3 regions of the Musicola paradisiaca NCPPB 2511 genome follow, and region 3 is predicted to be linked to each of the others. Evidence: predicted binding sites of a transcription regulator. Region 3 holds the regulator's gene; each other region holds the start of a gene.
What was found. The regulator PurR, encoded in region 3, represses purine synthesis genes. The targets are predictions, from matches to a motif close to CANGCAAACGTTTGCNTG.
Positions count from the first base shown of each region.

Region 1: gcvT (glycine cleavage system aminomethyltransferase GcvT) is a predicted target of PurR. The motif match lies at 1,807-1,824, and genes of this name have one in related genera.
Region 2: DPA2511_RS03440 (nucleoside-specific channel-forming protein Tsx) is a predicted target of PurR. The motif match lies at 2,509-2,526, and genes of this name have one in related genera.

Region 1 is NZ_CM001857.1:3,849,055-3,853,255, forward strand. It holds gene gcvP (aminomethyl-transferring glycine dehydrogenase) at 1-141, opposite strand, end outside; gene gcvH (glycine cleavage system protein GcvH) at 222-632, opposite strand; gene gcvT (glycine cleavage system aminomethyltransferase GcvT) at 663-1,763, opposite strand; gene DPA2511_RS16960 (ABC transporter substrate-binding protein) at 2,342-3,163, shown strand; gene DPA2511_RS16965 (amino acid ABC transporter permease/ATP-binding protein) at 3,308-4,201, shown strand, end outside.
Region 2 is NZ_CM001857.1:736,808-741,008, forward strand. It holds gene ppdD (prepilin peptidase-dependent pilin) at 1-287, opposite strand, end outside; gene nadC (carboxylating nicotinate-nucleotide diphosphorylase) at 551-1,441, opposite strand; gene DPA2511_RS03440 (nucleoside-specific channel-forming protein Tsx) at 1,580-2,443, opposite strand; gene ampD (1,6-anhydro-N-acetylmuramyl-L-alanine amidase AmpD) at 2,865-3,431, shown strand; gene ampE (beta-lactamase regulator AmpE) at 3,438-4,201, shown strand, end outside.
Region 3 is NZ_CM001857.1:1,986,340-1,990,540, reverse strand. It holds gene DPA2511_RS08685 (C40 family peptidase) at 211-1,281, shown strand; gene cydH (cytochrome bd-I oxidase subunit CydH) at 1,429-1,518, opposite strand; gene purR (HTH-type transcriptional repressor PurR) at 1,891-2,916, shown strand; gene cfa (cyclopropane fatty acyl phospholipid synthase) at 3,249-4,201, shown strand, end outside.

The DNA of each region.
Region 1 (4,201 bases), 1.9 Mb from region 3:
GGGAACAATCTGGCGGATCAGCGCATCCAGAGAATCCGCGCCAATCGTGGCCAGCATCTGCTGCTGTTGTTCAACGGACGGGCCGAGATGACGCTCCACAAAAGCGCTGTTCTGTTCAAGTTGACTGAGAGTCTGGGTCATTAGGGGAGTTTCCTGCATCACACAAAATCAAGCGGACAACAAAATGCCCCGCCACGGCAAGGGTGAACGGGGCATCTCAATTACTCGTCTTCGTCGCCGTCTTCTTCTTCCAACAGCGCCTGGTAGCCTGCGGCATCCAGCAGTTCGTTCAGTTCGGATTCGTCAGACGCTTTGATACGGAACAACCAACCCTCCGCGTAAGGCGCGCTGTTGACCAGCTCAGGAGCGCCTTCCAGCTCATCGTTGACAGCCACGATTTCACCGCTGATCGGCGCGTACACATCCGACGCCGCCTTCACGGACTCCGCCACGGCGCAGTCATCACCCGCGTTCACCACGCTGCCGATTTCCGGCAGATCGATGAAGACCATATCACCCAACAGCTCCTGGGCATGTTCAGTGATACCGATGCTATAAACACCGTTACCCTCCGCCATCACCCATTCATGAGACGAGGTATATTTTAGTTCTGCCGGAACATTGCTGCTCATTGCTACCTTCTCCTTCCATTCAAGCCAAAATTAAAACTGAACAACCGCTTTGCCCGCGCGAACAAAATTCGGTTTGGTCACGCGCACCGGCATCTCACGGTTGCGAATCAGAACGATTGCCTGCTCGCCAATCCCCTGCGGAACACGGGCCAACGCGATGCTGACACCCAGTGTGGGCGAGAACGACCCGCTGGTGATCACCCCTTCGCGCACCACGCCCTGATCATCAGTAAACTGCACCGTCTGGCCATGACGCAATACCCCTTTCTCCGTCATCACCAGACCCACCAATTGTTCGGTGCCCGCATCACGCTGACGCTCCAGCGCATCACGCCCGATAAACCGGCGATCGTCCGGCTGCCAGACGATAGTCCATCCCATGTTGGCGGCCAGCGGCGAAACCGTTTCGTCCATATCCTGACCATAGAGATTCATGCCCGCTTCCAGGCGCAAGGTATCACGAGCGCCGAGCCCGCAGGGCTTCACACCGGCCGCCAGCAGTTGCTGCCAGAAACTGACCGCCAGCTCCCGCGGCAGCGCGATTTCATAGCCCGCTTCGCCAGTATAGCCAGTGGTGGCGACGAACAGGTTATCAGCCTGTACGCCAAAAAACGGTTTCATGCCCGCTACCTGCTCACGCTGGGCATCGCTGAACAAACTGCGGGTTTTCTCCTGCGCCAGCGGCCCCTGTACGGCGATCAGCGACAGATCGTCACGCTCGCGGATCTCCACCGAGAAAGGCGCCGCCTGCTCGCGGATCCAGGCCAGATCTTTTTCGCGCGTGGCGGAATTGACCACCAGGCGGAAATAATCTTCCCGCAAAAAGTAGACGATCAGGTCATCAATCACACCGGCGGACGGCGTCAGCATGGCGCTGTACAACGCCTTGCCCGGTTGCGTCAATCTGGCGACATCGTTTGCCAGCAGATAACGCAAAAACTCGCGGGTGCGCGCGCCATGCAGATCCACGATCGTCATGTGTGAAACATCAAACATGCCGGCGCTACTGCGCACCGTGTGGTGTTCTTCCAGTTGAGAACCGTAATGCAGCGGCATCATCCAGCCGTGAAAATCCACCATTTTGGCGCCATCGGCCAGGTGCTGCTCATACAACGGGGTTTGCTTTGCCATCTTTTCCCTCTCGGTCAACGGTGCAAGACAGTGCTTCTTTCACTGCGCAAACGTTTATCTTGGCACTGAACTTACCACCGTTACCTATGCTTCACCACTCCCTTATCCATAAGTTTATCTATATAAACTCAAAGCAGCACATTAAACGTCCCCTCCGCCGTATAAACATAAAAAACCAATAAAAATAAAAAATATAAAAATAAAATCCAATAAATAACCAATTTGTAAAAATAAAAACAAAAATAGGAAAATAACAGAGAGGGATATTATCCAAACAACCCACAATGGATTAGATAAAATAATGCGAAAAACCGGCAAAATTAGATTATTTCAGGTCAGCGGGGACATGGCTGCCCGCGATGGTCATGCCAAGACTTGCACCACTGCAGAGCACAAAAACGGTGCATTTCCCGCCCCCGTGCTCTGCGACAACAGGTGTCAACCACGCAGCTAACGGTGTTAATCATTAGCCAACCATCGATAAATTCAGCGCTTTCATTAAAAAAAATAAAAAATGGCACTAATAATGCTTATTTATTGTTGAACAATTTAAACCATACCGACACCAGGAGAGCGCCATGAAAACCATACTGAAAGGCCTGATCTGTTCATTGCCCCTGTTATTGCTGCCGTTGACCGGGCAAGCCCGTACGCTGCAACCCGGCGTATTGACCATCGGATCGGATCTGACCTATCCACCGTACAACTACCTGCAAAATAACCAACCCGCCGGTTTCGACGCCGAGCTAATGGCACTGATCGGCGCACCGCTGAAACTCAAACCCGAAGTGAAAGATACCCGCTTCGCCAGCCTGATTCTCGGCATCAAAGCCAGTAAATTCGATGTCGTTGCCTCCACGCTTTACGTTACGCCGGAGCGAGCTGCACAGGTTTCATTCCTGCCGTATATGAAAACCGGCGGCGCCTTCCTGGTGCTGACCCACAGCGCCTTTACACCGAAAACGCCGGAAGAGTTATGCGGCAAGCGCGTCAGCTCCATCAAGGGCGGCGCCTGGATCGCCCGCTTGAACAAAGTGTCCACCGATTACTGTAAACCCCACGGACAGGGGCCCATCACCGTTCAGGAGTTCCCAACCTCGCCGGAGGCAACCCAGGCGCTGATGTCCGGCGCGGTGGACGTGCAATATGAAGACGCTGCGGTCGCCAAATCCAGCGTGGAGAAGACCGGCGGCAAACTGAAAATATCTACCACCAGCATCGTTTATCCCGTCGTAGTGGGGTTGGCGGTCAGCAAAGACAACCCGGAACTGCTGGCCGATCTGAAAAAGGCGTTCGAACAAAAGATCAGCGACGGCAGTTATGAACAACTGCTGAAGAAATACAACGTACAGATGCCAGACGACCAGGAAGTGGAAAAAGCGCTGGCAGGCACGCTGTAACGGCGCTTTGTCGGCGTGACGCCGTTTCGTTAAGCCAACCCAAAGAAACGCGCAGTGCGGGGGGACCGTCAATACCCCGCCCTGCAAGCGCTTTGCCGATGGCAACGCTTAACCGATCGGTATCCCCCCGAAAGTGGAGATGTTATGAATTTTGACTGGCCTTATCTGCTCGAGCTGTTCGCCTACGCCGATTTCTGGCAGGCAAGCTGGCTGGTGGTACAGCTCAGCGTACTGACCTGGTGCGCAGGGATTGTGCTCGGCCTACTGGTGGCGCTGGGCAAACAATCGCGCTTGTCCGGCGTCCGGCGGCTGGCGTCCGTGTATATCTGGCTGTTCCGCAGCTTACCGCTGCTGGTGCTGCTGATTTTCATCTTTAACCTGCCTCAGATATTTCCGCTGACCGCAGGACTGTTGTCAGATCCATTCAGCGCTGGGCTGATTGCGCTTATCGTCAGCGAAACGGCCTACATCGCGGAAATTCACCGTGGCGGCCTGCTATCAGTACAAAAAGGCCAGTTCGAAGCGGGGCGTGCACTGGGATTGCGCGCGGCCCAGATACGCTTCTATATCGTTATTCCGCAAGCGCTGCGCATCTCGCTGCCCACGCTGGTGAATGAGTTTATTACCATTGTCAAACTGACCTCGCTAGTATCGGTGATATCCCTGTCCGAAATTCTGATGGTCGGCCAGCGGCTTTACACCGAAAACTTCAAGGTACTGGAAACGCTGCTGGCGGTGGCCTGCTATTACGTACTGATCGTTACCCTGTTCGAGCGGCTGATCGGGTGGCTGGAAAAACGCATGGACGTCCAGCAGCGTACGCCACAACCGTTCGATGCCGCTGCCGAACGCCGGGCCCTGCCGCCCATTACCGCCGACACCAAACACGCCGCCAGCCCTTCGGCCAAACCCATTCTGGAACTGCAGCGCATCAGCAAAAGCTTCAACGGCAAGCCGGTGTTGCACGATATCAGTCTGGCGGTCAAACCGGGCGAAGTCGTCTCGATCATCGGGCCGTCAGGCTCGGGGAAAACCACA
Region 2 (4,201 bases), 1.2 Mb from region 3:
TGCCCCGTCAGCGTGATCACGCCCTGGTTGACGGCAATAGCGCTGACATAGCGGGAGCTGGCGGCCACCGGGATCCCCTGATTTCCTGCGGAACAGCTGCCGAAGCCCGCGTTGCTGAGCCCGCAGATATCGATAGCAGTCTTATAGGAAACCATGGTTTGCAGCATGTCCGTCATCGCGGCTTTCTGCAGGTAGCCCTGATACGCCGGGATGCCCAGCGTGCTCAGGATGGCGATGATTACAATCACCACCATCAGTTCTATCAATGTGAATCCCTGGTGTCTCATAGCCCTTTTCCCTGGTGTGGCGGATGTCGGCAGCATAGTTGACGGTAGAGTGACTGACGACGGTGGAAAACAGGATCGGGAAACGGCTTCGCACCGAAAATTAGCGGCGGTGTGTCGTGTTGGCAATTTTTTGCGAGCGGCTACTCAGCATCAGGCAGGGAGGGGGATGAGGCGGTAAAGATGGCATCGCGTGTGATTACTGGCGTTGGTTTTTCGTCGGTGTGGCCGGCTCCCCGGTGGGGCGGAGAGCCTGGCATCGCGCGTTAGTCAAAGCGCATGGAGAGATCCAGCGCCCTGACGTGCTTGGTCAGTGCGCCGACGGAAATGTAGTCCACGCCGGTTTCGGCGTAATCGCGCAGCGTATCCAGTGTGACGTTGCCGGAGACCTCAAGTTGTGCCCGCCCATGGGCTTGTTGCACGGCGGTACGGATAGCGTCCAACGTAAAATTATCCAGCATGATGATGTCGGCGCCGGCATCCAGCGCTTGCTGCAATTCGTCCAATGTTTCTACTTCAACTTCGATCGGCACATCCTGACGCAGTCGGAACGCCTGCTCCACCGCCTTGCGGATGGAACCGGCGGCGATAATATGGTTTTCCTTGATCAGAAAGGCGTCGGCCAGGCCAAGACGATGGTTACTGCCGCCACCGCACAGTACGGCGTATTTCAGCGCAGTGCGAAGACCCGGCAACGTTTTGCGCGTATCCAGCAACTGGGTATGAGTACCGGTCAGGCGTTGTACGTAACGATTGACTTCGGTAGCGACGCCGGAAAGCGTTTGCAGGAAATTCAGTGCGGTGCGTTCGCCGGTCAGTAGTTGACGGGAGGAGCCTTGCAGGCGGCACAGCGGCTGGTTTTCTTTCAGCGTGTCGCCGTCCTGCACCAGCCATTTCACGTCGACGCCGCCTCCCAACTGGAAGAACACTTCTTCCAGCCAGCGCTGGCCGCAGAAAATGCCGGCTTCACGGGTAATGATCACGGCGGCGGCCGGTTTATCGTCAGGCAGCAACTGAGCGGTAATATCCTGATCCAGACTGACTTCTCCTCCCAGATCTTCGCTTAGCGCCTGTTGTACGCTGACGGGAATATCATTTGCGATACGATTGAGCAGCTCAGTACGGCGCTGTTCCTGACTATAACGGCGTGTGGTCATCTTCTTACTCCAGGGTTAGCCGGGCACCTATGCTACCCTGTTTGTTGCGGAGCATCCAATTTATTTATCTTTATTATTCAGTGTGTTGCTTATGATTTGGCGCTCTGCTTGCATCAGAGCGCCAATGTGGCGGGTGGATTAGAAGTTGTAACCGGCGACCAGATAGTAGCCCCATCCGGTTGAGCGAACATTGAACGGGCCGCGTCCGAAATCAAGCTCGGTACCCTCCGCCCACTGACCGCCATTATGGAAATAGCGGGCAACCACCGAGTAATGCCAGTGTGCATAGTTCAGCGCCAGAATATGGCTGGAAGCGATGGCATTGCTGGTGCGGGAAGCGCCCGCTGCATTGCGCAGGTCGGAACCGAAATCGAAATTGGTGAAGCCGATATAGGTCAGTTTGCCGCCCAGTGCGTCCGCGATCGGATAAACGTATTTGATTTTGAAACGGTAGCCGTCCCACCGATCTTCATTCGGCGCGGCATAGTTTTGCCCTTGATATTTGGCATAGACGTTGGCGGACAGAGAGAGGTCGGTTCCGGTATCGATATCGGTGCCCAGCCCGACATACCAGGTGCTCTGACGGGAGTCGTTATTTCTGCCCTGATCGTAAATGATGTTGTTGGCGACATACCACTCTTTAAACGGGCCGAAACCCAACGGGGTATTGGTCAGTTTGTCGATGGAGAAGCGGGGTTCAATTTCCATAAACAGCGGTGAGCCTTTATCCCAGATGCCGCGATCGGGGGTATTGCCTGCGCCGAAGACTTTCGGCACATCGACGTAACCGTAGAAATCGAACCAGTCCTTATGTGCAAACGCTTCGTATTCGAGGTAGACGTCGTTATTCAATTGGGGGCCGAAACGGGTGTGATAACTGCCGACGACATTGACGCTCTGATGCCACCAGTCAGAGAGGTATTGAGGGGTATTTTCATCGGCAAGAGTTGGCGTGCTGTACGACAAGGTCGTTACTGCGCATAGCGCAAGGATATTTTTCATAATGAGCTGGCCGGGTTTACGGCATAAATAACGGAATAAATAGCGCCGGAACAAACTAATGCGATCCGGCAGGTGGTTGCCTCAAAACGTGGGAAGCGCGCCGCTACGACTGCCAGAGGCAGGAACGACGGGATGCGGCGGCCTCCGGCCGTGAGGGGGATGCAGCATACCAGAAGTCCTTTGATTCGGCATGCCGGCAGGCGGTTAATTTCCTCGGTTGGCGCCAATGACGGGCATCGGTGTTTTGACGCATCCCGGATACGGGATATGCGGTACTATTGCGGGATGGCGGGGAACGCATGCGCAATGGCGACGGGGTTCAGGTTTACCCCTTGATTGAGTTGAACCCTGAACGGGTAGGGCGGGCGTTATCAAGGCTGATAGCCGGCGATTGGCGGCCTGATGTAGAGGAGAAGACGGAATGAGGATGGAGCAGGGCTGGCTGACGGGCGTCCGGCGCGTACTGTCGCCGCATCAGGATGCGCGGCCGGATGACGAAAAGCCGTCATTGCTGGTTATTCATAATATCAGCCTGCCGCCGGGGGAGTTTGGCGGGCCTTATATCGATCAGCTGTTTACCGGTACGCTGAATGGCGATGCGCATCCGTATTTTGCAACCATCAGCCAGTTACGGGTGTCGGCGCATTGCCTGATTCGGCGAGATGGCGAAATCGTTCAGTACGTGTCTTTCGAACGACGCGCCTGGCATGCAGGCGTTTCCTGTTTTGAAGGACGTGAACGGTGCAATGATTTTTCTATCGGCATTGAACTGGAAGGAACAGATAGCACGCCGTTTACCGATGCGCAGTACACGGCGCTAGCCGAGGTCACTCGCGTATTGCATGGTGAATACCCCATTACGTCGGCGCGCATTACCGGCCATAGCGATATCGCGCCCGGCCGTAAAACCGACCCCGGTTCTGCGTTTGACTGGCCGCGCTATCAACATCAATGGCAAGGGGAAAACTCGAATGGAGAAGAGGAGTAATTACTGATGACGCTGTTTACCCTATTGTTGGTGTTGGGGTGGGAACGCTTATTTAAGTTGGGGAAACACTGGCAGCTGGATCACCATCTTGAAGTGATTTTTCGTTATCTTCCCGCGCCTTCCTTTCTTCAAACGTTGTTGCTGGCGTTTGGCGGTATGGGGGTGGTCGTGATCCTGCTGTGGCTGGCGAGCGGTTGGTTGTTCGGCTTGCCATTATTGCTGTTGTGGATTGCCATCGGGCTGTTGTGCATCGGCGCCGGCGAAGTCAGGCAACACTATCGGCGTTATCTGGCGTCAGTACAACGCGGTGAGGCCGACGCTTGCCGCGAGATGGAAGAAGAGCTGGCGTTGATTCACGGTTTACCGCAGGATGCCGGCGAGCGCGAACGTCTGAAAGAGCTACAGAACGCGCTGTTGTGGATTAACTTTCGCTGTTATCTGGCCCCGTTGTTCTGGTTTGTTGTCGCCGGGCCCTACGGCCCGGTGGCGTTGGTCGGTTATTCGATTCTGCGCGCTCGTCAAAGCTGTCTGGCTCGCCACCATACGCCGTTGGAACGAGCGCATTCCGGCATCGATACGCTGTTGCACTGGTTGGATTGGTTGCCGGTACGTTTCGTCGGCGCTGCCTATGCGTTATTGGGGCATGGCGAAAAGGCTTTGCCCGCCTGGTTCGCCACCTTGCTTGACAGGCACAGCAGCCAATATTGGGTGTTGACGCAATTGGCGCAGTTTTCTCTGGCGAGAGAGCCGCACGGCGATCCTCTGTCAAC
Region 3 (4,201 bases):
AAAAACGCTATCTTTTGTAGGGTTATCGATGGGCATTCTTGAACTGGCGGAATTATCGACGGGCAGGGCAACAATTGCACAGTAAAAAGCTGCCATTAATGATTTCTCACTATTTTGTAATGAAGAAACACCGAATCCGACTTTTTTATCGAACCAGTTTCAGGAATACTCTGCGGATTGAACGATTGAGGACAACATTCGGTCAGAATAATGATGCGTTTACTTATTACGCTTTTTTTATTGGTTTTCAGTAACCTTTTTTCTTTGGCTCAGGCAGCGACACATTCAGCGGCATCACCGCGCAAAGCCAGCGTGGATAACGTCAATGCTGATGAAGCAGCCAAAAAACATAAGCTGGTCAAAAGCGCCAGAAAAGGCGTTGCTTCCGCACCAGAGAAAAAAGAGGATGTGAAAAAAAACACACTGACGCCGGCTGTAGCTCGCCACGGTAAATCCGCATCCAAAAACATCGACAGTAAAACAACCACAAAAGACCAAACTGCGGCCCCCTCTCACAACAAGAAAACCACACATACCGACAGCGCATCGACAAAGAAAGTGATGTCGCCTCAGGCAAACCGCATCGCCAACAGTAGAAACGCACCAGCGAAAGAGTCACATCAGGCCAATAAAACCGTCATCAAACAAGAACCGGTCGCTCATGGCGGGAATAAAAACAACATACATGAAACCGCCCAGAAAAATCGTCATGCCGCTGCCATCAAGAAACCAGAGGCGGCCCAGGCGGCTAATAAGCACAAAAAAGGCCTGGCGGAAAGCGACGGTGAAAACATCAGCGCCGTACACGGCAAAACGACGAAGGGCAAGCAGGATAAAACAACGCTGGCCTTAAATGCCGTACATAAAAAGCGCTATCAACACGCGAAAACTGCGGCAATGAGCAAACTGATGAGCCAGATTGGTAAACATTACCAATGGGGTGGTTCTTCGCCGTCTGCCGGTTTTGATTGCAGCGGGTTGGTCTATTACGCCTACAAAGATCTGGTGAAAATCCCGATTCCGCGTACCGCCAACGAAATGTTTCATCTACGCGACGCCGCCCCCATCAAGAAGGCCGAACTGGAAAGCGGCGACCTGGTGTTTTTCCGTATCACTAACCGGGGAGCAGCGGATCACGTAGGGGTTTATCTGGGCAATGGCCGTTTTATTCAGTCGCCTCGCTCCGGTGCTGATATTAAAATCAGCAAGTTAAGCGAAGATTACTGGCAAGAGCATTATGTTGGCGCTCGCCGTGTCGTGACCCCAAAAACCATCCGTTAAGTCGCCTTCTGCAACCGTAAGACCATAAGCTCCTTTACTCGGGAGGTTTTTTAGAGAGACAAAAAAACCTCCCGCCGTAAAGCGAGAGGTTCTCAGAAAACACAAGCTCTGACTGCGGATACCGCTTATCAGACGCTTTTCACCGTATCAGTTAAGAACCGCAGTCAACCCCATAATAACGATGACGGTCAGTGAGACGAACGTCGTAAATAGCGACATTTTCAGATTGGTATCCATAGCACTCTCCTTTAATTCACTTTCGGGTCATCTTGATAATTAAGCTACCGAACATGCATCGGGAACAGTATAGTTCATGCGCTCTATAGCACGATGGCAGCATTATTACCGGATTACACAGAAAAAACCTGCTTATCTGTCACAGAGATAATATGAATTACCTCTTCCACTTTCCGCCCAGATCAGACAAAATCCGCAGTTTACCGAACACACTGCGTTTGCGTTGGTGAAGCGTCAGCCCTGCCCTTCAGGTATCTCTCGGCACTCTCCTTCTGAAATCCGACTTTTGTCCAGGCAAAAGCAGGATCCACGCAGGCAAACGATTAACAATATACTTACTGCTGTAACAAGTAGGTTCAGGAGTCATTCTGCATGGCAACGATCAAAGATGTGGCAAAACGTGCTGGCGTTTCGACCACAACCGTGTCTCACGTGATCAATAAAACACGTTTCGTCGCCGAAGAGACCAAAGCCGCAGTACGTGCGGCCATTAAAGAACTACATTATTCCCCCAGCGCCGTCGCACGCAGTTTGAAAGTCAACCATACAAAATCAATCGGGCTGTTGGCGACCTCCAGTGAAGCGCCGTACTTCGCCGAGATCATTGAAGCGGTGGAAAACAGCTGTTATGCCAAAGGCTATACGCTGGTGTTATGCAACTCCCACAATGAGTTGGATAAACAACGCGCGTACCTTTCCATGTTGGCGCAAAAACGTGTCGACGGGCTGCTGGTCATGTGTGCGGAATATCCACCAGCATTACTGACGATGTTGGCAGATTATCGTCATATCCCCATGGTAGTGATGGACTGGGGTGAAGCACACAGTGATTTCACCGATACCATCATCGACAACGCTTTTTCCGGCGGCTATATGGCCGGGCGGTATCTGATCGAACGAGGTCATCGCGATATCGGCGTCATTCCCGGGCCACAAGAACGAAATACAGGCAGCGGCCGTTATCTGGGTTTTCTCAAAGCACTGAAAGAGGCGGACATTCCCATCCGGGAAGAGTGGATAGTTCAGGGTGACTTCGAGCCGGAGTCCGGCTACCGGGCTATGCATCAGATTCTGGCGCAGAAACAACGCCCGACCGCCGTTTTCTGCGGCGGCGATATCATGGCAATGGGCGCCATCTGCGCCGCCGATGAGATTGGATTGCGCGTACCGCAGGATATTTCGGTGATCGGGTATGATAACGTCCGGCACTCCCGCTATTTCACGCCAGCGTTGACCACGATCCATCAACCTAAACAACGTTTGGGGCAGGCGGCATTCTCGATGCTGCTCGATCGCATCACCAGCAAACGAGAAGAATCGCAGATGATCGAAGTCCATCCAACGCTGATCGAGCGGCGCTCAGTTTCTGACGGCCCATTCCGGGATTACCGCCGTTAGTCAGATGACTTTCTTATTCAACGCCGATTTCTAAACCTTCAACACTGCTTCGCCCCAAGCGGGACTTGTCCACAGGACGAAGCAGTCATACACTTGTCATTGTCTTTCGCAACACTCGTAATCAAGAAAGATCGATCTTTTTCTATCCTGTCTATTGGTCGTCGCACTGTTCATCACGACCAGGGATAGATGCCCTTCGCACCGGCTTTTCTCTTATTTTCCTCTGAGAACATCAGAGGTAGACGATGGATTTTTTCCACCGATACCGTTACGGGTAAAATTGTCTACGTTGTTCCTTGTTCGACATCATTCTGACAAGGTAGGGAGAAGTTATGAGTTCATCTTATGTGGAGGAACTGGGTACTCCTGAATCATCCTGGTTCCAGATTATCAACGAAATGCTGTCGGTTGCCGGTATCACCGTCAACGGCTCTTGCCCGTTTGATATTCAGGTCAAAAATCCTGACTTATACAAGCGCATTCTGCGCGAAGGTTCGTTGGGATTGGGTGAAAGTTACATGGACGGCTGGTGGGAATGTGAGCGACTGGATATGTTTTTCCACCGCGTATTGCGGGCGGGGCTGGAGAACCGTCTGCCTGTCCGCTGGCGGGATACTCTCCGGATACTCACGGCGCGGCTGACCAACCTGCAATCCCGACGTCGCGCCTGGATCGTCGGCAAGGAGCATTATGACCTTGGCAATGATCTGTTCACCCAGATGTTAGATCCGTACATGCAATACTCCTGCGGCTACTGGAAACAAGCCGAAACGCTGGAGCAGGCTCAGCAAGACAAATTGCGCATGATCTGCGAAAAGCTACAACTACGCCAGGGAATGACACTGCTGGATATCGGTTGCGGCTGGGGCGGCCTCGCTGAATTCGCCGCACGCTATTACGGTGTTGCCGTGACTGGCGTAACCATCTCCCGCGAGCAACAAAAACTGGCGCAGCAACGCTGTCAGGATCTGGACGTCGATATTCAACTGCTGGATTATCGTGACCTCAATCACCAGTTTGATCGCATCGTTTCCGTCGGCATGTTCGAGCACGTAGGGCCGAAGAATTACGACACCTACTTCCACGTAGTCAGCCGCAATCTCAAGCCTAATGGATTGTTTTTGTTACATACCATCGGCGCCAATCAGACCGACCTGAAAGTCGACCCCTGGATTAACAAATACATATTTCCCAATGGCTGCCTGCCATCGGTGCGCCATATTGCGCAAACCAGCGAACCGTATCTGATTATGGAAGACTGGCACAGCTTCGGCGCTGATTATGA